2 regions of the Pseudovibrio sp. Ad5 genome follow, and region 2 is predicted to be linked to the other one. Evidence: predicted binding sites of a transcription regulator. Region 2 holds the regulator's gene; the other holds the start of a gene.
What was found. The regulator LexA, encoded in region 2, represses DNA repair genes until DNA is damaged. The targets are predictions, from matches to a motif close to TGTTCNNNNTGTGTTCNG.
Positions count from the first base shown of each region.

Region 1 (15,029 bases), on a different contig from region 2:
ATCCTGCTTGCTGCAGGTGTCGCAAGTGCAGTTTCTGCAAGCTTTAACGCACCAATCGCAGGCGTATTGTTCGCGCATGAGGTCATCCTCGGACACTACGCAATGTCTGCCTTCGTTCCAATCGTGCTCTCATCAGCCATGGGAACGCTGGTGTCTCGCCTCTATTTTGGCGAAGCCGTGGCCTTCATCCTGCCCCACTACCAGATCAACACATACTGGGAATTCCCAGCTTTTGTGCTGCTCGGCATCATCTGCGCGATTGTTGCCATCTCATTCCAGTTTGCATTGATCGGCTCAGACTGGCTTGCCAGAAACATCAAGATGCCAATCTGGCTCCGCCCGATCATCGGCGGCGCATTGGTTGGCTCAATCGCTGTCTTTTATCCGGAAATCATTGGCGTTGGCTATGAGGCAACCGATGGAGCGCTCAACTCAGAACTACCGCTCACATTGATGCTCTCGCTACTCGTCGTGAAAACAGTAGCAACAGCCATCACGCTCGCCTCGCGCTTCGGTGGTGGCATCTTCTCACCCTCGCTGTATCTGGGAGCGATGACGGGTGGTGCCTTTGGTCTGATCGCGGCAAATCACCTGCCCGAAATGGCTTCCAGCCACGGCCTCTACGCTATTTTAGGCATGGGAGCGGTCGCCTCAGCCGTCCTTGGCGCACCAATCTCAACCACCATGATCGTGTTCGAGCTGACAGGTGGTTACGAGTTGTCCATTGCACTGCTGATCGCTGTCTCCATTTCAACAGGCCTCAATCAGGCAATTCATGGTCGTTCCTACTTCCATTGGCAGCTGGAAATGCGCGGTGTCATGCTGCAAGACGGTGCCCACAAATGGCTCGTCCGCATTGTTCATGTTGAAGATTTCGCAGATCCACCTAGGCCGGACTCCGATACCACCTTCGACCCAGAGTCAGAAGAACCGTTCCTTGCACCGCTCGACACGCTCGAAAAAGCGCTAAGAACCTTCGATGATGCAGGCAAGTCCACCTTGCCCGTCATTGACCCCAAGAACCCAGCGGAAGTTATTGGTTACGCAAGTCACGTGAAGGCTCTGCGTTACTTCAATTCAGCTCTCATTCAGGCGAATGTTGAGGAGCACCGCTAGCCAAACCCCAGATAATCTCCATTGACCCATCCGTAAAAAACAGCAATCTCATTCAAGACATCCTTGTCTTCGCTGGATAAATTGGGTCTATGAAGCCGGTTACTCAAAAAATTGCCTTAGAAGCAACTCCGCTCAATTCGGGAGAGAACGCACAATTCTGGTGTGCGCCTCGCTTTGATGGGTTGGAATGTCTTGCGGCAAGTTTCAGAACCCATGTTTACGAACCTCACACCCACGACACATTCGTTGTTGGTGGCATTCTCTCGGGCTGTCAGTGCTACTGGCAACGCGGACAGCAGATATTCGCAGGTCCCGGAGATCTGGTCTTCGTCAACCCATTCGAGCTTCATGACGGTATACCGGAGGGCTACGGCTACACCTACCGGATGACCTACCCCAGCATCTCACTGTTGCAGAAGATCGCTGAGGATCTGACGGACAAACCACAAAGCGGAACACCGTTTTTCCCGGAGGCCTGTGTCCATGACCCCGAGCTCTGTCAGGAATTCGTTGAAGCGCACAAGTCCATACAGAACCGCTCCATTGATCTGGAAGCCGAAGAACCGCTCTATATGATCTTCGCCAAGATGCTCGCAAAACACGGCAGCTTCACTGACAACATCACCGGATCAAAAGATCCCGTCGCAATCAAACGAGCGCGGGAGTATCTGGAAGAAAGCTTCATGGGCAGCGTGCATCTGGATGATCTGGTAAACATCTCAGGCCGCTCAAAGTATCACCTCATCCGCTCCTTTAAAAAAGCGACAGGACAAACACCGCACGCCTACCTGACTGATGTGCGGGTACGAAACGCCAGACGCTTGCTTGTCCGTGGAACCTCTCCAAGCGAGACGGCATCCCTTTGCGGCTTTGCGGATCAGGCCCATCTCACACGGCAGTTCAAATCCCGTGTTGGCACCACACCAGCAGCTTTCCAGCGATCTGTGATTTCCATTTAATCACAGCGGCATACCAGAAGCGCAATTTCATTCAAGACGACATCGGCCTCTCTGACTTAAAAGCACTCCATGCTCTGGAGCGCGTTCCGTTTAATTGAATTCAATCAAACGACAAGAATTCGCTGAAAGTAAAGAAATTAGAGCGTGAGGCGTGAATACAAATGAGCGCAACAGGCTCTAGGAGGGTTTTGTGAAAAGCAATCAGAACAAATCAGCGATCAACGCTGGTCCCAATGAATTTTTCCTCGGTGTAACAACATTCTTCCCGTTGATTTTCGCCGCGACACCCATCGGCCTGTTGTTTGGCGCGCTCGCAGCACAAAAGGGCATGTCTCCTTTGGAAGTCCTGCTGATGGGCTCCTTCGTGTTTGCAGGCGGCTCTCAGTTTCTTGCGCTGGATTTGTGGGCCGACCCACTCCCGTGGCTCACCATTGCCTTCTCCACTTTCCTGATCAACCTGCGCCACGTGCTTATGAGTGCGTCCCTTGCCCCCAAACTCGGCCATTGGACACCCCTGCAAAAATACCTTGGCTTCTTCATATTGGCCGATGAGGTCTGGGCTCTGTCTGAACAGCGCGCCATCAAGCATCACACCACTTTCAGCTTCTATCTCGGTGTTGGCCTGACCCTGTTCATCACCTGGCAAGTCGCAACAGTGGTCGGAAGCCTGATAGGCGCAGTCATGGGCGACCCATCCCGCTACGGTCTGGACTTTGCGTTCACCGCTCTCTTCATCTGTCTGGTCATGGGCTTCTGGCAAGGCCGCAAAACTGGCGTAGTCCTCGCAGCGAGCGGTTTAGCGGCAGTTCTCACCCATAAGTTCGTTCCAGGTGCTTGGTACATAATCGCTGGCGCAATCGCAGGCGTCATCGCCGCAGCAGTCCAATATGACGAAAAAACCAACGGGCTCCAGAAACCTGCGGAGGCACTTCAGTCATGATGTCAGAAGTCTTCGCAGTTGATCCGCTTGTCCTCTTCACCATTGTGGCAATGGCAGCAGGAACTTACCTGACCCGCATCGCAGGGCTGGTGCTGACAAAGTTCGTCCCTTTCTCAGGCAGAACTGAGGCAGCCTTGCAAGCCGTTCCGCCAGCGATCCTCATGTCGGTCGTCGCCCCAACAGCCTTCGCAACCGGCATCGCAGAGACCGCGGCAACAGCCATCACCGCGATTGCAGCCCTACGCTTGCCAATGCTCGCAGCCATGACACTCGGTGTTGTCAGTGTTGTCGTGCTCAGAATGGCACTCACTGTCATCTAAACAAAAACCCCGCTCCATGAAGCGGGGTTTTCTTTATCTCAAAGAGAAGCAGGAACGGTTTAAGAAACCGGACGGGTCGCCTCTTCCAGCCATGCTTTGGTCTCACCATCCAGCAGTGGCCCAACCAATTCCCGCACACGAGCATGGTAAGCATTCAGCCAGTTCAGCTCGAACGCGGAGAGAAGCTTGGTATCCACCATACGCAGGTCAATCGGTGCCAGTGTAAGCGGCTCAAAACCGAGCATTTTCTGATCACCACCCTCAATGGCAGCAGCAGGCGTCACCAGCTCAAGGTTCTCAATCCGGATGCCGTACTCATCAGCCCGGTAATAACCCGGCTCATTGGAAAGGATCATACCCGGCTTCAACGCGATGCTGTTTGGAGCTTTGGAGATCCGCTGCGGACCTTCATGCACGCCCAGATAAGAGCCGACACCGTGGCCAGTGCCATGGTCAAAGTCGAGACCCTGCTTCCAAAGATCGATACGAGCCAGAGTATCCAGTTGTGAGCCGGTCGTCCCAACAGGAAAACGCGCGGTCGCAATAGCAATATGGCCCTTCAGAACAAGCGTAAAGTGTTTGCACTGCTCAGCAGTCACAGCTCCAACAGCAAGCGTACGTGTGATGTCTGTTGTGCCATCCTCGTACTGCGCACCAGAATCGATCAGATACACACTGTTCAGCTCAATCGGCAGATTGCTATCGTTGCTCACACGGTAGTGACAGATCGCACCGTGAGGACCAGCCGCTGAAATGGTGTCAAAGGAAATGTCCTTCAAAGCACCCGTCTCACGGCGGAACTCCTCAAGCTTTTCAGCAACAACAACTTCAGTCAGGCCACCAAGAGGCGCCGTCTTCTCAAACCATGCAAGGAAGCCAGCATAGGCAACACCGTCACGCAGATGCGCAGCTTTTGTGCCCTCGATCTCAGCCTGATTTTTAACAGCCTTCGGCAGCAGAGTTGGCTCCTGCCCTTCCACAACATGGCCGCCATTGTCAGCAACCGCATCATAAAGAGCCTGACCCGCAAGACCGGTATCAATGAGCACTCGTTTGCCTTCAGTACCCAATGCTTTCAATGCAGGTGCAAGTTCTGTCGGTCCTGCAATATCAGCAAGAGCGCTCAGCTCATCACGCACTTCATTGGAAAGCTTGCGTCCATCAATAAACAGCGATGGCTTGCCGTTGGTCGGTACCAAAGCAAAAGACAGTGGCAGCGGCGTATGCATCACATCGCTACCGCGAATGTTCAACAGCCACGCAATTGAGTCTGGCTGTGTCAGAAGCGCTGTATCCGCCTCTTTTCCAGCAATCAACTCACCAATACGCTTGATCTTGTCTGCAGCACTTTCACCAGCAAACTGCATCCCGTGCATTTTCACGGCACCAAGCGGCGCTTCCGGGCGATCACTCCAAACGGCATCAACAGGATTGCTTTCAATAGCAACCAGCTGTGCACCAGCCTTTTCACAGGCAGCTTTCAGGGAGCGCACCTGACGAACAGGATGCAACATCGGATCGTACCCGATCTTCTGGCCTTCTGCCGCATTCTCACGAAGCCAGCCCGTCAGCGGCTCATCAATCAGATGACGATAGGCAAACGCCTCTTCATCTACCTGATCTCGCACCTGAATGGTGTAGCGGCCATCAATAAAAACAGCTGCCTTGTCACTGAGAACACCAGCAATACCAGCAGAGCCGGTGAAACCCGTCAGCCACTCAAGGCGGCAGTCACTATCAGGAACATACTCACCTTGGTGAGCATCTGCCCGCGGCACCAAAAAGCCATCAAGCCCACGCGAGGCCAGCTCGTCTCGCAGAGCGGCCAACCGAACCGGCCCACGAGATTTATCATTTACTGTGTCAAAGCTTTGAAACATGCCGGAAGGCTAATGCCGATCGTCACGCAACTCAACCACACAAACACGGCTCCTAAGAGGAATTTATACTCTCAATTCAGACGATGGGGATACAGAAGTACACAATCCATGCGTTATACGCAGATCTGCTATGTTCTCCATGCAATTTCAGATCATGACAATACAGAGACATGCAAAAAACGCATAAGTGTCATGCGAAACTATCTCTTTTTTTACAAACTAAAATAATAGATAACTCCTCTTGTCGACGGGGCGCTTCCCTCCCAAAGCAAACCGGTGGATCACACCTCCTCCCAAAGTGATCTGCACGACAAAAATGGCCGGCATCCATCAGCTGCTGATAAAGCGCTAGAAATGCCACTCATATAGCTGGATACCTCCTCCCAGTATCTAGCAAGCTAAGCAAATTCCTCCCAGTTGCTTGGCACACAAAAAAACCTTTGCTTCCCCGGCAATTTCCTCCCAATTTGCCGGATCAGGAAGCAAAGGTTTTTTGTTTTTTTGCATTTCAATCAGACATCAAAAAACCCTCACTGCATCAGCAATGAGGGTCCAGAATTATTACAGCGTATCTCCGAAAAGTGGAAACCGGTTTTCGGAGAAAGGTACGCAAAAACAAAGGCTAAAGCAGTTCATGCGTTTCCATTTAAATGCGAACTGCTTTAGCAATCTGTCAGACCTTACGAGTCCCAGTTGCCTTTAGCAAAGGTCAGCGTCAGCCATCCTTCAATCTCGCGGCGATGCACAAGCTTCAATCCCTGCTGTCCATACGCTGAGATGATCCGTGGACCATGCTCAATCCGCAAGCCGGATAGAACCAGCGTAGACTTATGCGCAAGGTGAGCGCACAGTTTAGCGGACATCTGCATCAACGGTCTTGCAAGAATATTGGCAACAACCAGATCAAACGGGCCAAACTCATTAAAGCGGCGGTCATCCACACCAGCACCGGTAAAGGCTTTGAAGTGAGGCCCTACATTGTTCTTACGCGCATTATCAATCGCAGCTTCCACTGCAATAGGATCGATATCGGTCGCCAGAACTTCAGAGCTGGTCAGCTTAGCAAGTGCAATGCCCAGAACACCCGTTCCGGTGCCCAGATCAAGCATACGGTGGTATTTGTGCCGCTTCAACAAGCGCTGAAGCTCTAAAAGACAACCTTCAGTCGTACCATGGTGACCGGTACCAAAAGCCTGTGCTGCTTCAATCTCGATACCAATGTCAGACTGGCCGACAGCATCACGATCATGCGCACCATGAACGATAACCCGATCCGCACGAACCGGCTTCAAACCTTCAAGGGATTTGGCAACCCAGTTGATGTCAGGCAGCGCCTCAACTTCAGCAAAACTTGGAATAACGCCGCCTTCAAACTGATCAAACAAACGCATTTCAACCAGATTGATTGCGTCATCAACCGTAGATTCCAGAACCAGCACTTCTGCGGTCCAAGTTTTTCCGTCCTTGGAGCTTTCAAAGACGGCAACTGGGAACCCGTCATCTTCAAAGCGCGCCTCCATAATATCGGAGAGTGCTTTTGCTTCAGCCTCAGGTGCCGGAATGCGAACCCGGATCGTGTCCATGCAAAATCCCTTAGTTACGATGAGCTATCAAAACTCAGTGAAAACCTTTGCCTAGGCGTATAGAAGGTGCAGCGCCGAAAAGCCAGTACTCACGAGGTTTTCTCGCGCTCTGCCGCATATTCGCAGGGAACAAGGCTAAGTATTGTTGAACCAGCAATCGGCAGCGCAGGCTTGGTGCCATTCAGCGGGCGAAGCTTCTTGGTCGGGTCTATCAACATCAGCACAATAGCCGTCTCCGGCAAAGCCTCCTGAAACTCGGCCCAGCCATAAGTATCTGTCAGCTCACTGGCTTTGATGAACCAGCCTTCACTGATCTTCGTTTCAAGGTCGTTATAGCTGTGTTCTGGTGTCAGGAAGGGACGCCCGCCAAGTGTCACAACACGGCGAAACTTTTCCTTCTCGCTTTGCTCTTCTGAGGGTGCAAACTGATACACCTCCCCTCGCCCCATAAGCGGTCCAAAGTTTGTGGTCACCAGCGCGTTGTAATCATCATTGTCAGTCACAGCGAGCAAAACGCTGTAGTTCTCAAGCGGAAGCTCGTTCTCAACTTCCTCGGAAAGAACCTCACCATAATGGTTCGCAAGCCCGGCATTGCGCGAAAGCCGCAGCTTACCCCAGTTGCGGTCAACGGTAAGGCTCGGAACATCCAGCGTTTTCAGCTTGGTCGCAAGCGCTACGCTAAACCGGCTCGCTCCCACAATCAGCAGACCCGGCCCCGTATGGCTGGAAAGCCCCAGCCACCGTGCAAATGGCCCAAGCGAAAACCCATGCGCGAACACAGCCGCAACCACAACGGCAAACGACAAAACCGCCAACCGCTCTCCATCAGGAGCCCCATGTTCAACAAGCGACCTTGCAAACAAGCCGGAAACCGCAACGGCCACAATACCGCGTGGCGCAATCCACCCAACCAGCAAACGCTCTTTCCAGCTCAAGTGAGCACCAATGGTTCCAACCCAAACCGAAATAGGCCGGATCACGAACAACAGCACCAGAATAAATGCCAAATCCTCCAACCCAAACTCCGCAAGACTGCCAAGCTGAACGGAAGCAGTCAGCACAATAAAGACTGATGACACCAGAATGATCGTGACCGCTTCCTTAAACCGTTTCAGCTCTTCAAGACTGGCAAGACGAGAGTTACCAAGCACCAGCCCAAGAACCGTCACTGTCAGCAGACCGGATTCTTCCAATACCAAATCAGAAAGCGCATAAGCGCCCATCACGCTCACAAAAATCAGCGGAACTTTGAGAAATTCAGGAACACGGCCACCAACAAACAGCCAGATCAGTCCACGCCCCAGCGCCCAGCCACCAACACCGCCAATCAGCAGCCCAGCCACAGCCCGGATCGCCAGGACCCAGAAACCATGGTCGCCGTGATAAACCAGATACCCTTCAAACATAAACACCGCGAGCAGCGCACCAAGTGGATCAGCAAGAATTGCTTCCCAGCGCAGCAGCGAACTCACCCGTCGCTCCAACCGCGCCTGACGCAGAAGGGGAATAATGACAGTAGGACCGGTAACAATCAGAATTGCAGCAAACACCAGCGCCGAAGGCCAGCTCAGCTCTGCGATATAGTGGGCATTCAATGCGCCCAACAAAAACGCGATAAAAGCGCCCAAAAGAACGAGCCGCCAAACCGCCTTCTCAACACCGCCAATACGTTGAAAATTAAGAGAAAGACCGCCTTCAAACAGAATAACGGCAACACCAAGCGCAACAGTTGGACGCAATAAATCACCGAACAACGCAGTTGGGCTGAGAACACCCGTGGCAGGACCAATGAGAAAGCCAGCAACAAGCAGAAGAACGATCGCAGGCAAAGACCATCGCCAGGCAAGCCATTGTGCACCAACGCCCGCCACACCAATCATCGCAAGCGCGAGAACCACCTCATTCATTGCCATCTCCCAACACAACTTAGAAGAGAGATAGCACAATCTACCCTAAAGGTAATTAACGCTTGCGTTGCAGCTTATGCCCGCTCAACAAAGCTATCGAGCACTTTCTTTTGGCCAGCTTTTTCAAAATCGACAGTGAGCTTGTTCCCCTCGATATCGCCGATTAATCCATAACCGAACTTCATATGGAAGATCCGCTCACCAATCGCAAAATCGCTTCCTGCCTCAGTAACGCTCTTGGCAACCAGCTCGCCTTCAATGGTCATCGGACCAGCCTTCTTGGCACGACGGCTCTGGTTCCCACCATGCATTTTGCCATATTGCTGACCAGACGCCTGCGCTTTACGCGCCCGCTGCCAACCCGGCGTAGAGTACTTGCTTTGGAAGGGATCACTGTTGTCAAACCGGCTGGCGCCATAACCACCACCAGCACTATTCAGACCATACCCACCGTAAGAGCTGGAGGCCTCAACAACCTCAACGCTGTCTGCAGGTAGCTCATCCAGGAAACGAGAAGGAATGCAGGACTGCCACGAGCCATGAATGCGGCGGTTGGAGGTAAACCACACTTTCACACGCTTGCGGCCACGGGTAAGCCCCACATAGGCAAGGCGCCGTTCCTCTTCCAGACCAGCTTGTCCGGTTTCATCCAATGCCCGCTGGTTCGGGAACACACCCTCTTCCCAACCGGGAAGAAAAACACTATCAAATTCAAGGCCTTTTGCAGAATGGAGCGTCATAATCGAGACCGCATCCTCTTCCGCATCGCTGTCTTTATCCATCACCAGCGAGATGTGCTCAAGGAACCCAGCCATGCTCTCAAACTCTTCCATCGAGCGGATAAGTTCTTTCAGGTTGTCCAAACGCCCCGGCGCTTCAGCCGACCGATCCTGACGCCACATCTGGGTGTAACCACTCTCATCAAGAATGATCTCCGCCAGTTCTGTGTGGCTCATGGTCTCAACCTGATTGCGCCAGTTCTCCAACATGCCCAGCACATCCGCCAGCGCAGCACGAGCTTTCGGGCGCAGTTCATTGGTCTGCACCAACTCTTCCGCAGCGATCATCAGCGGAATAGCGCGTTCTCGCGCATAAGCATGCACAATCTTCAGCGTCGCTTCGCCAAGCCCACGCTTCGGCGTATTCACGATACGCTCAAAAGCCAGATCGTCTGACGTCTGCATCACACAGCGGAAATAGGCGAGTGCATCGCGGATCTCCATACGCTCATAAAAGCGCGGACCACCGATCACGCGGTAGTTCAATCCAAGCGTGACAAACCGGTCTTCAAACTCGCGCATCTGGAAGGACGCACGCACCAAAATGGCCATTTCATTCAGAGAATGCCCGTGGTTTTGAAGGGCTTCAATCTCATCACCAATGGAGCGGGCTTCCTCCTGAGAATCCCAGGCCGAGGTAACCTGCACCTTCTCTTCTTCTTCAGATCCCATCTGGTCAGTGAAAAGGGTTTTACCAAGCCGGCCCTGATTGTGCGCAATCAGATGGGAGGCAGCAGATAGGATGTGACTGGTCGAGCGATAGTTCCGCTCAAGACGAACCACAACAGCACCCGGGAAATCCTGCTCAAATCTCAGGATGTTATCGACCTCAGCACCACGCCAGCCATAAATGGACTGGTCATCATCGCCAACACAGGCCACGTTCGGATTGCCCTGCGCCAACAAGCGCAACCACATGTACTGCGCGATGTTGGTATCTTGATACTCATCCACCAGCATGTAACGGAAGCGATGCTGGAAGCTCTTCAAAACGTCATCATGCTCTTTGAAGATCGTGATGCAGTGCAGCAGCAAATCACCAAAATCACAGGCATTCAGAATAGAAAGCCGTTCCTGATAGGTCTCATAAAGCTTGCGCCCCAAGCCATTAGCAAAGGCCTGCGCGTCACCAGCTGAAATCTGTGAGGGTGTAAGCCCCCGGTTCTTCCAGCTGTCCAGCAGCCCGGCAAATGTCTTTGCAGTCCAACGTTTTTCGTCCAGTCCTTCCGCTTGAATGATCTGCTTGATCAAACGAACCTGATCGTCCGTATCCAGAATTGAGAAGGACGACTTCAATCCAACAAGCTCAGCATGGCGGCGCAAAATCTTCACGCAGATGGCGTGGAACGTGCCGAGCCAGGCCATGCCTTCAACGCCATCACCAATGTAAGCGCCAATGCGCGTTTTCATCTCGCGGGCAGCTTTGTTGGTGAAAGTCACAGAAAGGATCTGCCCCGGAGTGGCATGACCCGTTGCCAGAATATGTGCAATACGCGTTGTCAGAACACGTGTCTTACCAGTGCCAGCACCTGCAAGAACGAGCACTGGTCCGTTGATCGTCTCAACAGCAAGTCGTTGTTCTGCATTCAATCCTTCCATGTAGGCTGGGGCGTTGGTTTGCCGTGCAGCCATGGCCCTCGCTGCGATACCACCTGCCTTGGGCTGTGGTGCAGCCAGAGGATCAGCAGGGTGAGCAGGTATTCCGCGATGAAGTGGGCCAGAAGAGTTTGCCATTGAGCTCGTTAGATCCTTTGAACGCATACCCCTCTCAAATCAGAGGGAGAATCTCCAATACTTAACGAGGAACAATATAGCAACAACATTGAAGAAGCGAGGCATCAGCAAAGAGATACACATCGTTTTGTAGGGCAAGGCATCTTCACTCAGTAACTCTTGCCTCACGCCAGCTTTGCTCTGTGATGTTTTATCAAGCTTGTTCTGAGTTACTTGAAATCCGGGAGACCCTTTAGTGTTTTAAAGAGGAAGTATGCGTATACCTGCCAACGAGAATAACTCAGCTTAGCAATGGGAATATCTTCACTTCCGAAAGACAAACAACACTGTAACAACCTGAAAGAAAAACTATGAATACTGGTAAGTTACACATGACACGCCGGAACGCCCTCATTGGCATCTCCGGTTCTTTACTGGCAGCACCTGCTCTGGTTTCCTCCGCCCAGGCCAACCACCACGGCTCCACCGATTACACCAACAAGACGCTGACAATCAGCCCCTTTTCACTTGCCATCAGTGAAATGGCGACAATGAAGGCCAGCAATCCATTGGTGCGCCAGTTTGCAGAGCTGGAAAGCGAAGAACAAACTGCGGTCTCAAAAGTGATTGAATCCACGGGCGCCACACCTCCCCCGCGTCCCGCCGCTCTGGAAGACATCTACAAGAAGCTGGAGGCCGAAAACGGTGAGGATTTTGACCGTCTGTACATCTCCGCTGAAATCACTGGTCATGAGGACTTGCTGAAGGTTCAATCACCGGAATCCGGTAAAAAACCTGTGAACGTGGATGTGGCTACAGCAACCATTCTGGTCGCTTTCATTCATACCCATCTGGCGATGCTGGCAGAGATCCGCAAGCAAATCGGCTAGGCAACTCCTTCAAACATCTCAGAAAACACCAGTGGTGCGCTCCGGCCCCACTGGTGTTTTCCTGTCAAATTCAGCCAACCCAACGATCACATCTTCAAATTTGGCTCAATTATCGCTGTCTCCCGAGAGATCTTGCTAAGATTTCCTGCCCACTCTCTTAGCCAAGGATGTTGCTTCTGGAGAACATCTGACCGCAACTGGAATGGAGCTTGAGATATGCCGAAGGTCATTTGCAGATATAAGAACTACGATGATTTCTATAAAAACCGCACAAGCATCTGGGCTGAAATCAGACGTCGGATGAACATCCACGCGACGGACACTGCAAGCTTCGACAAACTCATTTTCCAGGGCAAGGCAGCCATCCGACTGACCTACGACAATCATGTTGAAGACGCACCGGATATGAAGAAAGCCAGAACGAACATTGCCGCACTTGAAAAAGAGAAAGCAAGAACCTTCCGTTTTGTTCAGGCCTCCAAGTCACTGGAAGAGGATATCTCGACAAAACACAAAATGCTCAAAGTGCTCGAAAGCCAGCTGAAGCAGCAGGAAAAAGACCCCAAAACTGATCCCAACTATCGCGATACAGCGAAAGAGCTCAAAAAGCTGCTCAAGCTCCAGCCTGCAGTCAAAAAGAAGATCCAGGAATACGACAGTGCTCTGAAAGCACTTGAAAAAGCTGAAGCAGACTACGACCCACTGAAAAAGCAGATCGAGAAAACCATCCCCATGAGCGTGCAGACAGATGGCAAGAACATGATGCTCTATATCGGCGGACGCGCCGAAGCATCTGTCCGCCTAAGAGCAACACTGGCGCAGAAGTAGGCTCGCCGCAAGTCTACCAATGCAGCGAGAGGAGCCTAGCAACTCCCTCGCTCTCTTCTTATTGATCGCCGACCAACTCGAACCAGTCATCCTCTGAAATGACCTGAACACCAAGGCTTTGCGCTTTGGTGAGTTTGGACCCGGCTTTAGGACCCGCGATCACCAGATCAGTTTTCTTGGAAACAGAACCAGACACTTTCGCACCCAAACTTTCCGCACGTGCCTTCGCCTCATCCCGGCTCATGCGCTCCAAACTACCTGTAAACACAAGTGTTTTTCCAGCAACGGGACTGTCAGAGCTATCAGCAACAACCACATCAAGCGGGGTGATCTGATCAATCAACGCAGCAAGCGCGTCGCGGTTATGTTCCTCTGCAAAGAACACGACCAGAGCATTGGCAACCGTACCGCCAATTCCGTCAATGTCATTGAGTTCACGGTAAGCTTCTGAAGTTGCATCAGTTGCTGCAATCATGGCATCAGAAAAAGCACTCCAGGAAGAGTACGCCCGAGCCAGCAGCTTGGCATTTCCCTCTCCAACATGACGAATACCAAGCCCGAAAATCAAACGGTTCAGTTCAATTTGCCGTTTGCTATCAATAGCTTCAAACAGCTTGCGCGCAGAAACAGCACCAAACCCCTCACGAGACCGCAGTTTGTTGAGCGAGCTCTTGTCCCGTTCCGCTAATGTGAAGATGTCCGCTGGTGTGCGGATCCCACCTTTATCCATGTCATATTCGTAAAACGCTTCCACCTGCTTCTCGCCCAGTCCTTCAATATCGAAGGCATTACGGGAAACGAAATGCTTAAGCTTCTCAATCGCTTGCGCTGGGCAAATCAATCCACCTGTACAACGGCGAATAGCATCAACCTTGCCAGAGTTCGGATTGACTTCGCGAACGGCATGAGAACCACAGGCCGGACAGTTCACGGGATACTCGAACGGAGCTGCATCTTCAGCCCGCTTACCCAAGTCCACATCCACGATTTGTGGGATAACGTCACCAGCACGCTGGATAATCACCGTATCACCAACACGGATGTCCTTGCCATCTCGGATGGGTTCACCATCCTGACCAATGCCTTTGATGTAGTCTTCATTGTGAAGAGAGGCATTAGAGACCACAACACCGCCAACCGTGACAGGTTCTAGCTTTGCAACCGGAGCCAGAGCACCCGTTCGTCCCACCTGAATTTCAATGGCATTGAGCGTTGTAAACGCGCGTTCTGCCGGAAATTTATGTGCAATCGCCCAACGCGGTGAGCGCGATACAAAGCCAAGGCGCCCCTGCAGATCCAGCCGATCCACCTTGTAAACCACGCCGTCAATATCATAGCCAAGACCGGAGCGATCCTCCTCAATCCCATGATAGACGCGCAACAGTTCCTCAGCGCTCTCGCAACGCTTCATCAGCGGGTTGATCTGGAAACCCCATTTGCCAAACAGTTCCACCATGCCCATCTGCGTATCAGCAGGAACTTCACTCATATCGCCCCAGGCATAGGCGAAGAACTTGAGCGGACGTGTCTTGGTGATCTCAGAATTCAGCTGGCGCAATGATCCTGCCGCTGCATTGCGCGGGTTGGCAAACACCTTGCCACCATTGGCTTCCATTCGGGCGTTTAACGCCGCAAAGTCCGCATGGCTCATGTAAACTTCACCGCGCACCTCAACCACATCCGGCACACCCGCAGGCAACACCTGCGGAATATCCTTAATGGTCAGCGCATTAGCTGTCACATTCTCACCCGTGGTGCCATCACCACGGGTTGCGGCATAAACCAGTTTGCCGCTCTCATAGCGCAAGGAAAGGGAAAGGCCATCAATCTTCGGCTCAGCCGTCACTGCAAGGGCGCCCATCAGTGGATCATACTTTAAAAAGCGACGCACCTTGCCAATAAAGTCCTGCACATCCTCATCAGAAAACGCATTGTCCAATGAGAGCATCGGCACGGCGTGAGTGACCTTGCCAAAGCCTTCCGCAACAGCACCACCAACCCGGTTGCTCGGGCTGTCAGCACGCACCAGTTCCGGATGAGCAGCTTCCAAAGCCTCGTTCCGGCGGCGCAGCGCATCATAGGTCGCATCATCAACAATCGGCGCATCTTTGGTG
Region 1 covers NZ_LMCH01000065.1:49,535-64,563, forward strand. Annotated here, with positions in the region: gene PsAD5_RS23435 (chloride channel protein) at 1-1,116, shown strand, start outside; gene PsAD5_RS23440 (AraC family transcriptional regulator) at 1,206-2,075, shown strand; gene PsAD5_RS23445 (AzlC family ABC transporter permease) at 2,266-3,015, shown strand; gene PsAD5_RS23450 (AzlD family protein) at 3,012-3,335, shown strand; gene PsAD5_RS23455 (aminopeptidase P family protein) at 3,395-5,215, opposite strand; gene PsAD5_RS23460 (50S ribosomal protein L11 methyltransferase) at 5,896-6,798, opposite strand; gene PsAD5_RS23465 (cation:proton antiporter) at 6,888-8,705, opposite strand; gene PsAD5_RS23470 (ATP-dependent helicase) at 8,780-11,218, opposite strand; gene PsAD5_RS23475 (DUF4142 domain-containing protein) at 11,590-12,087, shown strand; gene PsAD5_RS23480 (hypothetical protein) at 12,304-12,915, shown strand; gene ligA (NAD-dependent DNA ligase LigA) at 12,974-15,029, opposite strand, start outside.
Region 1: PsAD5_RS23470 (ATP-dependent helicase) is a predicted target of LexA. The motif match lies at 11,286-11,303, and genes of this name have one in related genera.

Region 2 (15,029 bases):
AGGGAGCCTGGATGTTTCTTAACCGTGAAGCCATTGGCATATCTTTTCGCGCAGATCCCGTTGTCCGGACTTCCGTCCACCAGTGACGGGTCGGTGAATGCGGAAAACTTGTCGCCGCGCCCCATTCGCAGGCTCATCGCGTCTGCGCTGATGCTTGTGAGCGTCAGGGCTGTCAGGGATATGGCTGTGCAAAGGGCGGCTTTCATCGGGCTCGGGTCCTACTGCTGGGCAGATTGAATGGTGACCTTGCCGCGGCACGTGCCATCTGAGAACACGCCTGAGGCTGTTCCGCTGCCAATCAGGCCGGTTGCGAACATCTTCACATCAATTGTTTCTTTGTGTTCGTCATTGGGGAAGATGATCTCGTATTCATTTTCGATGGACAGGATACCATCCCCAATGGTGCCACCGGTGGAGGAGATGATGATGTCGTGGCCTTCTGTCGTCGTCTTTTGAGCGTTTGGTGAAGACGTGTCGGGATGGTCTGCGGTTTTGTAACCTGTTCCGTAGCGTTTTGCGCAGGTGCCGTCGTCAGGCGTGCCGTCTGCCAATGTCAGCTCGGAGAATGTGACGGATTCATTGTCACTGCCCAGACTGTGATCGTCTGCCAGGGCCGTGCTGCTGACATAGGCAATTGCGCCAAGGCTTGCTGCTGCACAGAGAAATTTCTTCATGGGTGCCACCACTTGTTATTTTCAGGCTTAAAACCGCGCAAAGAGTAGTCCTGCTGCGTTAACGTAGATGTTTTTGCTGAGCTTCGATTTTCTTTAGGATGAAGAATGGGTTTTGGGGATACTGCTGGATTTAGCCAGTTTCTAATGCACTACGCATAAACATCCGTGAAAACTGAAGATTTACGCAGTGCAGGGGCTGGAAAATCCAGGGCTTATGATAGGCTATGCTCTTCATTGCATTGATGCATCGTGGGTTTTCGCCTGTCGTGTTTGTTTTGAGAATGAGTGTGAAGGTCAGCTACAGATTTTGAGGTTTTTATGAAAGTCAGAGACGCGGTTCTGGTCGATGCTGAAGAAATCAGCGTTTTTTTGCAGGAACTTGCTGCGTTAGGAAAGCGCAGTTTGCCGAGTGATGAGACCTATGTGATCTCTCACTACATTGCTCATGCAGATAATATCCGCTGTTCTGTGGTTGAAGATGTGGACGGGACCCTGCTTGGGCTGCAGGTCCTGAAACGGGCATCAGAGGGCAACACTTATGGTGTGACGCCGGGTTGGGGCATGATCGGCACCCATGTGCGCCCGCGTGCTGGGCGCCGCGGTGTCGGGCGGGCCTTGTTTGCTGCAACGCTTGATGCTGCCAGACAAGCCGGGCTTGAGAAGATTGATGCCACGATTGGTGCCTCCAACCCGGAGGGGCTGGGTTATTATGAGGCGGTTGGCTTTCGCACGTATAAGGCCAACGAGAGTTCTGTCAGTAAATGTTTTGAGCTGACTGAGGCAACTGCGCCTGTCCAGAAATGATCATTTGACGCCGACGACAGAGAACCTTCCGGAGCAGATGCCATCTGAGAAGACGCCGGTGAAGATTTTTGAGTTCACGAAGCCGGTTATGAACTGGGTGTTCTCGACTTCTTCATCCGGATCATTGGGGAAGGTGATGAGGACTTGCGAGTGTTCGGCATAAATGCCGTCACCGCGCAACTCGCTGCGGGCATAAAGGGAGAATTTGTGTCCTTTGTCGCTGACAAACTGCCCGCGCCGTCCGTTTGGATCGGGGTAGACAGTGTATCCGTTGCCGTAGCGCTCTTTACAGAACTCGACCCCAACTGCATCGGTCAGGACTGTCAGGTTCTGGATGGCGATCTGCCGTGATACAGACAGGCGTTTCAGGTCTGTGAAGGGATTGCCCCGGTTGTCGCGGTGGGTGATCTGAGCGTTAGCTTGCCCCAGCATCCCAATGGTGAGGATGAGAGCTACACCGGACTGTTTCAGTTTTGTAAGGCGCATGTCTACTCCCATTTCAAACCTGCTGTGCCTGACCTCTCGTCCCGGATCTGTCGACGACAGGACTGAGGCTTGTTGCTGCACAGAAAATCTTATTCATGGGGAGCTTCCACTCGTTGCTGTTCAGGCCTCACGACCCGCAAAGAATAGTCCTGCTGCGTTAATGTAAATGCTCTGGGTTCAATTTGATTTTCTTTAGGATGAAGAATGTCTTTCGCGTGACTGTCCGGATTTAGTCAATTTCTCGAAGCAGCGTTTTGCGGGATCAATTGGCGGCTACGACGGAGAAGTGCCCGGTACAGACGCCATCAGAGAAGACGCCGCTGAACATCTTAGAATTGACGAAGCCGGTGATGAAGGCAGTCACCTCGACCTCTACGTCCGGGTCATTGTGGAAGGTGATCAGCAGTTTTGAGTGTTCTGCATAAATGCCGTCCTGACGCCACTCACTGCGATCGTAGAGGGAGACTTTGTCGTTCATCTTGCTGATGAACTGCCCTTGTTTCCCGTTTTGGTCAGGAAAAATGGTGCCGCCTTTGCCATAACGTCCCTCGCAAAACTCAATTCCCACCGCATCAGTCAGGACTGTCAGGTTGTCAATTAAGACTTGCCGTGTTGGAAGCGCGCGCTTCATGTCGGAAAACGGGTTGGCCTTATTGACGCGATTGACGATCTGACTGCTGGCTGGCCCCAGCATTCCAAAGGTGATGAGGAGAACAACACCGGACTGCTTCAGCTTTTTAACTCGCATGCTTTCTCTCGTTTTAAACCTGTTGCGTCCCATCTCTTGTGCCTGATCGGTCAGGATTGGTGCGGCTGCGAAATGCTGTTGGACGATGAACCGGACGTGCCTTTTGCACCGGACCATTTCGGTTTGGGGAACCTCTCAGAATATCTGTCTCTGTCTGTGTCAGTTCAATGGAACGGTGGTGAGCGGGCTTTACTGCAGTTTCAGCGGGCCAACAAAGACCTTGCCGGTGCATGTACCGTCTGTGAACACGCCGCTGTAATGGTCTCCGCCAATCAGGCCGGTTACGAACTGAGTGACCTCGATCTCTTCCTCTTTATTGCCGGGAAACGTCATCATGAACCGGTCGTGCTCTGCAAAAATGCCGTGTCCCAGGATCTCGTTTGTATCGACCAGCGTTACCGTGTGCCCCTTATCGCTGATATAGGTGCGCTTGGGGGCTTCCTTGGAGGGGGAGACTGTGTACCCGTCACCATAACGCTCAACGCAGATGGAATTGTCTGATGTGCCGTCCTGCATGCTCAGGTTTGAAAAGACAACGTCCCTGGAGGCTTGGGTGGTGTCGGTGTTTGCTAAGGAATAGCTTGCCAGACCAGCAGAGAGGAGCGTGAAAGCTGCAAAAACAGGGAGGGGGGCAAGACGCATCAATACATCCTTTTCTGATGCCGGTGGCAGTGCTGGGCACTTGGTCAAACATCAAGGATAGGGATGTGGTGAGGCATGAACAGGATTAAGCCGCCTCATGGTTTGCGTGTGTTGAACGCAATGTGCGCTATTCAAATAAAAAAGGAGGCAAAATGCCTCCTTTTTCTGAAGTCTGTCTATCAGCTCAATCAGCTTCGCTACACTTCCCGAAAACCGGTATTCGTTTTTCGGAGAATGTTTTTAGCGGCGCTGGTCGATTGGCTGATAATCACGCTCGGAATAGCCGGTGTACAGCTGGCGTGGACGACCGATACGCTGGGAAGGATCTTCAATCATTTCCTTCCACTGTGCGATCCAACCTACTGTACGAGCCAGTGCGAAGAGCACGGTGAACATGGTGGTTGGGAAGCCCAGGGCACGCAGGGTGATGCCGGAGTAGAAGTCAATGTTTGGATAAAGCTTCTTCTCAACGAAGTAAGGATCGGTGAGAGCAACTTTTTCCAGTTCCATTGCCACTTCAAGAAGCGGATCGTCCTGGTGGCCCAGCTCTGCAAGCACTTCATGACAGGTTTTCTGCATGATGCGCGCGCGTGGGTCGTAGTTTTTGTAGACGCGGTGACCGAAGCCCATGAGGCGGAACGGATCATTCTTGTCTTTTGCACGTGCTACATACTCAGGAATGCGGTCAACAGAACCGATTTCGGCGAGCATGTTCAGAGCTGCCTCATTCGCACCGCCATGAGATGGACCCCACAGACATGCAATACCAGCTGCAATACATGCAAATGGGTTTGCGCCTGAAGAACCAGCAAGACGTACGGTGGACGTGGAAGCATTCTGCTCGTGATCAGCGTGCAGGATGAAGATACGGTCCATGGCGCGTGCCAGAACCGGATTTACTTTATATTCCTCACATGGAACTGCAAAGCACATGTGCAGGAAGTTGGATGCGTAGTCCAGATCGTTTCTTGGGTAAACGAATGGCTGGCCAACGTGGTATTTGTAGGCCATTGCAGCAATGGTCGGCATCTTTGCGATCATGCGCAGGGATGCAACCATGCGCAGGTGTGGATCAGAGATGTCGGTGCTGTCATGATAGAAGGAAGAGAGAGCTCCAACGGTACCGGTCATGACTGCCATTGGGTGGGCGTCACGACGATAACCCTTGAAGAAAGAGCTCATCTGATCATGGATCATGGTGTGGTAGGTTACACGATGAACAAAATCGTCCTTCTCTGCGCGTGTTGGCAGTTCGCCGTACAGCAGCAGATAGCAGCTTTCCAAAAAGTCGCCGTGTTCGGCGAGCTGTTCAATCGGGTAACCGCGGTAAAGCAGAACGCCTGCGTCACCGTCGATGTAAGTGATCTTGGATTCGCATGAGGCAGTTGATGTGAAACCAGGGTCCAGTGTGAAGTGATCAGTTTGCTTATAAAGCGAACCGATGTCCAGAACATCAGGGCCCATGGAGCCAGAGTGGACGTTAAAGTCCCAGCTGTTGTCTCCAATAGTCAGTTTCGCTGTTTTGTCGCTCATATCAGGCAACCCCCATTTTGTATCTCCTCATGCGACTTGCTTCATTTGTGTACAAATGAATACACTGCATGATCTGACGTTTCCGCCCGGAGGAGAGTGTTGTCGTGGAACTGCCTATATCATTTGCCGCGATGGGGCAAGCGCCCGCAACCAATGCTTTTAGCTATAAGTGTAACTACCGCTACGAATGACTAGTATTTGCAGCGGTAGTTTCTTTTAGAATTCAGCGAATTAAGCTGAAAGATCACGAATGCGTGCGCAAGATTCGTCTTTTCCGAGCACTTTGAGCACGTCAAAGATGCCTGGGGATGTGCCACGACCAGTGAGTGCAGCGCGCAATGGCTGAGCAACTTTGCCGAGTTTCAGCTCTTCTGCTTCAGCCACTGCCTTAACGGCAGTCTCGGTGCTTTCCACGGTCCACTCGTCCAGTGCTTCCAGAGCAACCAGAACCTTGCCAAGAACAGCACGTGCCTCGTCAGAGAGGATCTTTTCAGCCTTTGCATCCAGATCCAGCGGACGCTGAACCCAGAGGTAACGAGCAGATTCCTGCAGTTCGACAAGGGTCTTTGCACGCTCTTTCAGGCCAGGCAGAGCTTCAACCAGTTTGTCCTGGTTTCCATCGCCTGCAATCCACGCCATGACGTCTGCGCCGCCTTCCACGTCCATCAGATAGGTGAGGAAGTGACCGAGCAGCTCCTCATCGCTTTCTGAGCGCATGTAGTGAGCGTTCAGGTTTTCCAGCTTCTTGAAGTCGAAACGGGACGGGGATTTGCCTACAGCGTCCAGACCGAACCACTCGATCATCTGATCGGTAGAGAAGATCTCGTCATCGCCGTGGGACCAGCCGAGGCGTGCCAGATAGTTGCGCATGGCGGATGGCAGGTAGCCCATAGCCCGGTACGCTTCTGCACCTACTGCGCCGTGGCGCTTGGAGAGCTTTGCACCGTCTGGTCCGTAGATCAGCGGAATGTGCGCCATGACCGGGACATCCCAGTTCAGAGCCTTATAGATCAGGGACTGGCGTGCTGCGTTGGTCAGGTGGTCATCACCACGAACGATGTGGGTGACGCCCATGTCATGATCGTCTACCACAACGGCCAGCATGTAGGTTGGGTTGCCATCAGAACGCACGAGGATCAGGTCGTCCAGATCCTTGTTTGCGAACTTGACGGTGCCCTGAACCTGATCTTCCACGATGGTGTCACCTTCGAGCGGTGCTTTCAGGCGAATGGCAGGGGCGATGCCTTCCGGTGCCTCAGATGGGTCACGATCACGCCAGGTGCCGTCATAACGCGGCGGGCGACCTTCTGCGCGGGCCTTCTCGCGCATCTCGTTCACTTCTTCCGGGGAGCAGTAGCAGTAGTACGCAGTGCCGACCTTGACCATCTGCTCAGCAACTTCGCGGTGGCGGTCAACGCGGCCATACTGGGAGATCGGCTCGCCGTCCCAGTCCATGCCCAGCCAGGACAGACCGTCCAGCAGCGCGTCTACGGCTTCCTCGGTGGAGCGGGAGCGATCGGTGTCTTCAATGCGCAGCAGCATTTTACCGCCGCTGTGTTTTGCCAGAAGCCAGTTGAACAGGGCTGTACGGGCGCCGCCAATATGCAGGTAGCCAGTAGGAGAAGGCGCAAAGCGCGTCACAACAGGTTTAGTCATAGGTGTTCCGGAAAAGTTTCAAGTTACTTCGAATAGTTTGGGGTAATTACGGCGGGGCGCCGTACCTCTGCGGGCTGTGTACCATAGCATTGAAAAGTTCCCAAGTGGCAGAAAGGGACTTAAGGGTGCGCGAGGGGCAATCATCCTCAGACAAGACGCAATCTGGTGGCTGTGCTCCCAGAATAGGTGAGCTTTGCCTTGAGGAGGATAAGTTTTCTTCTGTGCCGTTTGAAGCAGATACGGCGCTTGCTGGGCGGGCAACACAGCAACGCACAAAAACGCAAGTCAACGCAAAAAACGCGCATAGCAACGCAAGTACGCGTTTTATTGAAGAGAAACAGCGTCTTAGGTTTCGAGACGTGCTTCAAAGGGCACGTGAGCTGCTGGGTTTCGTGTTGAGGCCGGATTGGCCAGCTGTCATGAGTTATGCCCGTTCTGCTCTGGTACAGGATTGGAACAAGGGGCATGGCATCCTCTGGTATGCGCTTTGCCATTTGGCTGGTGTGCTGGTTTATTTCTCACTCCCCGCCGAGCCTTACAGCGTTTTAAGCGGAACTCCTTTTATCTTATTGGGAGTATTCGCTTTTCGTCGTTGGAGGGTCGGGCGGTTAACGGTTGGACTGACCGCGCTTTCGTTCTTTGCTGCCGGGTTCTTCCTTGCTGATTTGCGCGTGGAGTATGCGCGCGGTGACCCGCTGGAGCGTCCGATTACGCGAAAAGTGGAAGGTGTGGTTGCTGGAGTGAAGCATTCTGGCAAAGGGGCTTACTCCGTCATTTTTGCAGATGTGACAACACTTTCGCAGAAGGGCGTAACTCCTCTTTCTTATCGCATCCGGATCAGCATCAAGGGGATGAAAGAAGCACCCGTGATGGGGGACAGGATGCAGCTGAAGGCTCGGTTGTTGCCGCCGGGAGGTGCGGTGCGCCCCGGTGGGTACGACTTTGCCCGCACTGCGTTTTTCAGTGGGATTGGTGCGGTTGGCTACGCGCTTTCCAAGCCGGTTGTTGTGGCACACCTAGAGGGCACAAGTTTTCTGCAAGGGGTGGAGCGTGTGCGCAGTGGGATAGCGCAGCGGATCCGGCGGGTGTTGGATAACAGCGCGGAAAGTGCGTTTGCTGTTGCGCTTCTGGTGGGCAAGCGAGACTACCTTGCCACCGCTGACAAGGATGCGTTACGCAATGCCGGACTTGCTCATGTCCTCGCCATCTCCGGTATGCATATGGGTCTTGTGACCTCTCTGGTCTTCCTTGGTGCCCGCCTGATCCTATCCCTCAGCCAGTCGCTTGCGCTGAAAGGACATATTCACGTTTATGCCAGCGTGGCAGCACTGATTGCGGCGATTGTTTATCTTGGTTTGTCAGGAGCTTCTGTCGCAACGCAGCGGGCTTTTTTGATGGCAGCGATGATTTTATGCGCGGGACTGCTTGGTCGGCGGGCCTTCAGTCTGCGTGGTCTGGCGCTGGCTTGCCTTGTGCTTTTAAGCCTGAGGCCGGAGGAGGTTCTGGCTCCCGGGTTTCAGATGTCCTTCATTGCAGTGCTCGCCTTGCTCTCAGCCTATATGCTTGGGAAGGATTGGTTGCTCGGTGATCGCGATAATTTGCGAAGGAGTAATGCCTCATGGTTTCAAAAGGTTAGTCGTGTAAGTTTAAAGTGGATTCTAGCTTGTGCGTTGACCTCGTTGATTGCAGGTGCTGCTACGGGGCCAGTTGCGGCGATGCATTTTGAGCAGGTTGCGCCTTATGGGGTTCTGGGGAATATCCTTGCTATGCCATTGGTGACTTTTGTGGTTATGCCCCTTGGGTTGTTGAGCCTGCTGGCGATCCCGTTTGGTGCGGATGCGTTCTTTCTGCAAGGGATGGAGGCTGGGTTGGCACTGGTGCTGAAAGCTGCTTACTGGGTGAGCTCACTCAGTGAGGGGCTGACCAGTCTCGGGGTTGCCAGTGCTCCAGGGTATCTGCTCGTGATCCTAGCGATTGTCGTACTGTGTGTGATGCCGCTGCGCCTGAAATGGCTTTCACTTCCGGCATTTACGGTGAGTGTTCTGATGTTTGCCGGTGGCAAGGCGCCTGACCTGATGATTGCGGATGCGGGCAAGCACATTGCTTATTATGGGCAGGATGGTGCGTTTCGACTGACGTCCTCACGTATGTCGTTTGCTGCTGACAGCCTGTTGCGCGCCGGTGGGGTTTCGGCGGGTTCATTCAAACAGCACAAGGTGAGGGCTTCAGATCGGTCCTGTGATGATCGCGGCTGTGTGATTGTGATATTCCCTCAGCAGCCTGCAGAGGGAGGGAGGATAAGCTCTGCGCCGATCCTGTTGGCACAGTCTAAAGTAGTTGAAGTTTTGGAGGCTGACTGCCGTCTTGCCACCATCGTCATCACACAGGCTCAGGCGCCTCCTGCTTGCCGGGCTGAGCTGGTTATTGACCAGAAGGTTTTCGGAGAGCGAGGTTCAGCTTACATCTGGCTCTCTGCTGGTGCTGAGGGCGGGGAAAGAATAAAAAAAGTGCGCTGGGCATATGATGCTCAGCGCAGACCTTGGAATCCAAAATTGCCTCAGGCAACCAATGATTTAATAGCGGCGGAAGAGCGCAATCATCTTGCCTTGAACGTGGACGCGGCCCGGGCCGAAGATGCGAGTTTCGTAGGCGGGGTTGGCCGCTTCCAACGCGACTGAGGCGCCTTTTTTGCGCAGGCGCTTCAAGGTTGCTTCTTCTTCATCAATCAGCGCCACAACGATCTCGCCGTTATCAGCCGTGTCACCACGTTTGATCAACACGGTATCCCCATCAAAGATACCGGCATCGATCATGGAATCGCCTTTGACTTCCAGCGCATAATGCTCGCCACGCCCCATCAGATCAGCAGGCATTGCGATGGTATGGCTTTGTGTCTGGATTGCTTCGATTGGGACGCCTGCAGCAATGCGGCCCATGACCGGGATTTCCAGCGTTGGCACTTCGTCTGGTGATGTGGTGCGTGGAGGTGGCGGCGTTGCGACTTTCTTGCTCAGGGAGCCCTCAATCACCTCAGGTGCAAAGCCTTTTTCCTTGGCGGCAGGCTTCAGGCCCGGAGAAATTGAGTCCGGCAGTTTGAGGATCTCCAGCGCACGGGCTCTGTTCGGCAAGCGGCGAATGAAGCCGCGCTCTTCCAGAGCTGTGATCAGCCGGTGAATGCCGGATTTGGAACGGAGGTCCAGCGCGTCCTTCATCTCATCGAAGGAGGGCGGAACACCGGCTTCCTTCAAGCGTTGATGGATGAACATCAAAAGCTCGTGTTGCTTCTGTGTAAGCATCTTTTATCCCCGTTCGCTCCTAAGGCGCTGATTGAAAGTGAGCGGCCATTCCTGACCAATCGCGGTTTTGTAATTCCAAGAAGCTTAAAGACTTCAACTTCTGCGATTGGAAGGACAAAACACGAACGTACTCTACCTGTTCTCATTGTGTTCTGCAATGGGTTTGTTGAGGTTAAGCCCTGCTAGAACTGGGGGATTTGGTTTCTGGTGGGTGAGTGGGCAGGGGTTGCCCACTTCTGATGACTGGATTTAGCGTAGCTTGAGCAGGTCCACTTTTTCACCTGCCTTTGCAGCTGGTGCGTGTGGTGAGCGAATGATCAGGGCATCTGCTTTTGTCAGCAAGGCAAGCATGGAAGAGTCCTGTTTGCCAAACGGCGTTGCTATCAGATCTCCGTGTTCGTCTGTACTCAGGCTGGCGCGCAGGTAGTCCTGACGCATATCATTTGCAGGCAGATCAGCTGCCAATGTGGCTTTGGTAACGCCTTGATTTGTCACAGAGACCGTGCGGCCTAGCGTCTTATCCAGAAGCGGGCCGAGGAAGAGGAGTGCACATACAAGACTGGAGACTGGATTGCCAGGAAGGCCGAGGACTTTCATCGGGCCAAGGGCACCGGCCATGAGGGGCTTGCCCGGGCGCATGGCGATGCGCCAGAAGCCTAGCTCCATGCCTTCAGCGCCCAGTACGTCCTGAATGAGATCGTGGTCGCCAACAGAGGCACCGCCGAGTGTCACCAGTACATCGGCTTTTGCTTCAATGGCCTGCTTCACGCGTGCCGCGATTTCCTCAGGCTGGTCTGGTGCAATGCCCAGCATCATTGGCGTTCCGCCGCAGTTTCTGACGAATTCTGCAATGCCGACCTGATTGGACGCGATGATTTGATTCGGACCTGGTATCTGACCTGGCTCGACGAGTTCATCACCATTTGCGAGGATCGCAACGACTGGCTTTTTGCGCACTGGCAAGGCTGCGTGGTTCATAGCGCCTGCAAGAGACAGTTCGCGGAAACCGAGTGGGGCGCCTGCCTTCAGGAGGACTTGACCTTCTTTGAAGTCGAGGCCTGCCGGACGGATGAACTTACCAACAGAAACAGCTTCTTCGCAAAACAGGTTATCCCCGTCACGGCGGGCGTTTTCCTGCATCAAGATCGCGTCAGCGCCAGCAGGGACAGGTGCTCCTGTAAAAATACGCAGGGCTTCTCCGGCTTGCAGTGTGCCATCAAAGTTATGCCCGGCAGCGACTTCGCCTATGACCCTCAGAGCTGTCTCTGGATCGACCGTATCAGCGGCTTTGACAGCATATCCATCCATTGCTGAGGCGGAAAATGGAGGCTGCGTTCGTGTTGCGGCAACGTCTTCTGCGAGAATGCGTTCTCCGCTTTCAAGTAATGGAAGGTGCTCAGTGCCGGTCGGCTTCACATCTCTCAGGAGGCGGTCCAGCGCGTCTTCAATACTGATCAAGCTCATTGGGAGTTATCCTCCTCAGCCAGATAGTGTCCGGACTTCCCACCTTTCTTCTCCAGCAACCGGATTTCACCGATCTCCATAGAACGGTCAACGGCTTTTGCCATGTCGTAAATTGTCAGGCAGGCAACGGAGGCGGCTGTAAGTGCTTCCATTTCGATGCCAGTCTGGCCGGATACTTTTGCGAAGACTTCGATCTCAATTCCCGGCAGTTCAGGGTTGGGTGTGAAGTCCACCTGAACCTTGGAAAGCGCCAGAGGGTGGCACAGAGGGATCAGCTCGTGAGTTCTCTTGGCCGCCATGATGCCAGCAATGCGTGCCGTTGCGAGCACGTCGCCTTTCTTGGCGTTGCCTGAAAGGATCATGTCCAGAGTTTCAGGCTGCATTTTTACCTGACCGCCTGCACGGGCAATGCGTGAGGTAACCTCTTTCTCTGAAATGTCGACCATATGAGCCGCACCGCTGTCATCTAAGTGAGTGAGTTTTGGAGAAAGTGCTGACATTGTCTTGCCTCTGGACACAGTTTGTTCAGGTGTCTGCTTTTGCCAAGCAGTTGATTTTTAGCGTTTAAGCAAAGCTTTGGTTGCGGTTTCCACATCTTCCTGACGCATCAGGCTTTCGCCGATGAGGAAGGTGGAGATACCGGAGTTTTCCATTCGGGAAAGGTCTTCCGGAGTGAACAGGCCGCTCTCGCCAACGATGATCCGATCTTGCGGGATCAGTGGTGCGAGCCGTTCGCTGGTTTCCAGAGATGTCTCGAAGGTTTTTAGATTGCGGTTGTTGATGCCAACAAGCGGAGAGGAGAGCTTCAGTGCGCGTTCCAACTCAGCTTCGTCATGCACTTCGATAAGCGCATCCATGCCCAGTTCAAATGCGGCGTCTTCCAACTCTTTGGCCAGTTGGTCGTCAACAGCGGCCATAATGATCAGAATACAGTCAGCGCCCCATGCGCGTGCTTCATGAACCTGATAGGTGTCATAAAGGAAGTCCTTGCGCAGAACAGGCAGAGAGACTTCAGCGCGAGCTGCGACGAGATATTCTGGTTTGCCCTGAAAGGATGGTGTGTCTGTCAATACGGACAAACATGCTGCGCCACCGTTTTCATAGGCTTTGGCGAGTGCGGGCGGGTTGAAGTCAGCGCGGATCAATCCTTTGGATGGACTTGCTTTTTTAACCTCCGCGATCAGGGCGTATTCACCGTTCGCATGCTTGGCTTTCAAGGCATCTGCAAAGCCGCGTGTTGGTGTTGCTGCTTTAATCGCCTCATTCAGATCAGCCAATGAAGTTTGCGCTTTGGCAGCAGCAATTTCTTCACGTTTGTAAGCTTCGATTTTCTTAAGGATATCTGACATGGGATCCGTGGTCTTAGAGTTTCATATTGGCAGCTGTTGCAGCGTCGGAGGCTTCAACAAGTTTGTCCAGTCGGGAAAGGGCTGCACCTTGGTCAATCGCATGCGCAGCCATCTGGACACCCTCAGCGAGGGTGGAGACCTTATCTGCGACGATAAGGGAGGCCGCTGAATTGAGCAGGACGATATCCCTGTAAGCGTTTTTTGCTCCTTGCAGCACTTCGCGCAGTGCCTGAGCATTTTCTTTTGGATCGCCGCCTTTCAGATCTTCTGTTTTTGCAAGCGGTAGGCCCGCATCTTCAGGAGACACTGTGAAGGTGTTGATGTTTCCGTTCTTCAGTTCGGCGACAAAGGTGGTTCCGGTGGTGGTGATTTCGTCCATTCCATCGGAGCCGTTGACGATCCAGGCTTTTTCGGTGCCCATTTCCTGAAGGGTGTTAGCGAGTGGTTCAACCCATTGCTGTGCGAATACGCCTGTCATCTGGCGCTTTGCTCCTGCCGGATTGGCGAGCGGGCCTAGCAGGTTGAAGATTGTTCTGGTGCCCAGCTCAATGCGGGCCGGGCCGACATGGCGCATGGCCTTATGGTGGTTTGGCGCAAACATGAAGCCGATACCGGCCTCATGAATGCAATGGCTGATGCCGTTCGCATCCAGATCCAGATTGATGCCAAGCTCGGCAAGTGCTTCTGCTGAGCCGGATTTGGAGGACAGGGACCGATTGCCATGTTTTGCAACGGTCACGCCACAGCCTGCCACAACAATGGCTGTACATGTTGAGATGTTATAGGAGCCGGATGCGTCGCCACCTGTGCCGACAATGTCGATGGCGTGATCTGGTGCTTTCACCGGGATCATTTTGGCGCGCATGGTTTCTACAGCTGCGGAAATTTCGTCGATGGTTTCGCCGCGCAAGCGCAAGGCCATGAGGAAGCCGCCGATCTGTGCGGGAGTTGCAGCGCCTGACATGATGATCTCGAAGGCCTCACGGGCCTGAGATCGGTCCAACGTGTTTCCGTCAGCGACAATTCCAATGAGATTTTTCAAATTGCTCACGGCGAAAACCCCCTCAATCTCTCAGGTAATTCCTTAGCATACACAAGGGCTAACTATTAGATAGCTTTCGGAGGGCTGTCTAGGAGATAAACAAAAGCCCGCCACACTTATAAGTGTGGCGGGCTTGTTTTCGACAAGGATTTGTCTACTGGCGATCCAGTCCGGTCAGCTGGTTGAAGACTGCCTGATTTACTCGGACACCTTCTGTTTGCTCCAGCTGAGAGATGAACTGGTTGAGCAAGGAACTTTCCAGTGCGCCTGTTAGCTGAGTGTCAATGCGCTGCACGTTTTCAGATTCTGTCATGAAGGCTGGAGACGTCGTGTCGGTGAGGACAAGAAGAATGCGGTCTTCGTTGTTGCCAGGAACCTGAGAGGCGGTGCCTTTTGGTCCGGAAAATGCTGCTGTCACAGCAGAGCCGGAAAGCTCCGCAATGCCGCCGTTGCGGGTGAACGGTGCAGATGTGGCTGTTGTCAGGCCTTCGGCAGTTGCGACTTCGGAAAGAGGCTTTCCTGCTTCGACTTCTGCGATCAAAGCTTGAGCTTTTTCTTCCAGCAGTTCCGCTGTGCGGTTAGCAGTCCAGTCAGCAGTCACGGCTTCTTTCACTTCAGAGAGTTCTCTGTCGCGGGAAGGGGTGACATTTTTCACTTCGTACCAAAGGTGACCCGTGCGGCCGATCTCCAGCGGATCATTTTCAACGCCAACATCGGTTGAAAAGACTGCCGTGGTCAGTGCGCTTGCTTGTGGAAGATCAACAGTTTCACCCGCTTCGTTTTTGCCAGAAGCGTCAAATGAAGGTGTGTTGATCAAAGCCAGATCGAAACGCTCAGCGATTTCTTCAAAGGTGCTGCCGCCTGCGCGTGCGTCTTCGACTTCGTTGAAGAGGTCTTCTACTTCATCGGCTGCGTTTGCCTGAGCAACGATACCGCGTAGTTCGTCTTTAACGTCTTCCAGTGGCTGTACCGCAGCTGCCTTGACTTCTTTGGCAAAGAGAACCGCGTTGGTGAATTGGCCTTCAACGACGTTGCTTGCCTGACCTTCTTTGAGGGCAAAGGCTGCATCTGCAATTTTCTGGTCAAGGAAGCCGGATTTGTTCATGAGACCGAGATCGACGTCTTTTTCTGTCAGATCACGTTCATTCATCAGGTCTTCAAAGGTTTTGCCGGACTCCATCTCAACAACAGCAGCTTCTGCTTCTTGCTTGGTTGGGAAGGAGATCTGGAAGATGCGGCGCTGTTCCTGAGACTGATAACGGTTCTTGGTGCGCTCATATTCCTGAGCGAGTTCCGCTTCTGTCACATTTTCCGGTTTCGCGATCTTGTCTGCTG
Region 2 covers NZ_LMCH01000025.1:250,298-265,326, forward strand. Annotated here, with positions in the region: gene PsAD5_RS13435 (hypothetical protein) at 1-206, opposite strand, end outside; gene PsAD5_RS13440 (hypothetical protein) at 219-674, opposite strand; gene PsAD5_RS13445 (GNAT family N-acetyltransferase) at 993-1,478, shown strand; gene PsAD5_RS13450 (hypothetical protein) at 1,479-1,964, opposite strand; gene PsAD5_RS13455 (hypothetical protein) at 2,227-2,712, opposite strand; gene PsAD5_RS13460 (hypothetical protein) at 2,902-3,354, opposite strand; gene gltA (citrate synthase) at 3,595-4,887, opposite strand; gene gltX (glutamate--tRNA ligase) at 5,119-6,543, opposite strand; gene PsAD5_RS13475 (ComEC/Rec2 family competence protein) at 6,669-9,221, shown strand; gene lexA (transcriptional repressor LexA) at 9,117-9,839, opposite strand; gene PsAD5_RS13490 (molybdopterin molybdotransferase MoeA) at 10,089-11,303, opposite strand; gene moaC (cyclic pyranopterin monophosphate synthase MoaC) at 11,300-11,803, opposite strand; gene trpC (indole-3-glycerol phosphate synthase TrpC) at 11,861-12,652, opposite strand; gene trpD (anthranilate phosphoribosyltransferase) at 12,666-13,703, opposite strand; gene PsAD5_RS13510 (SurA N-terminal domain-containing protein) at 13,849-15,029, opposite strand, start outside.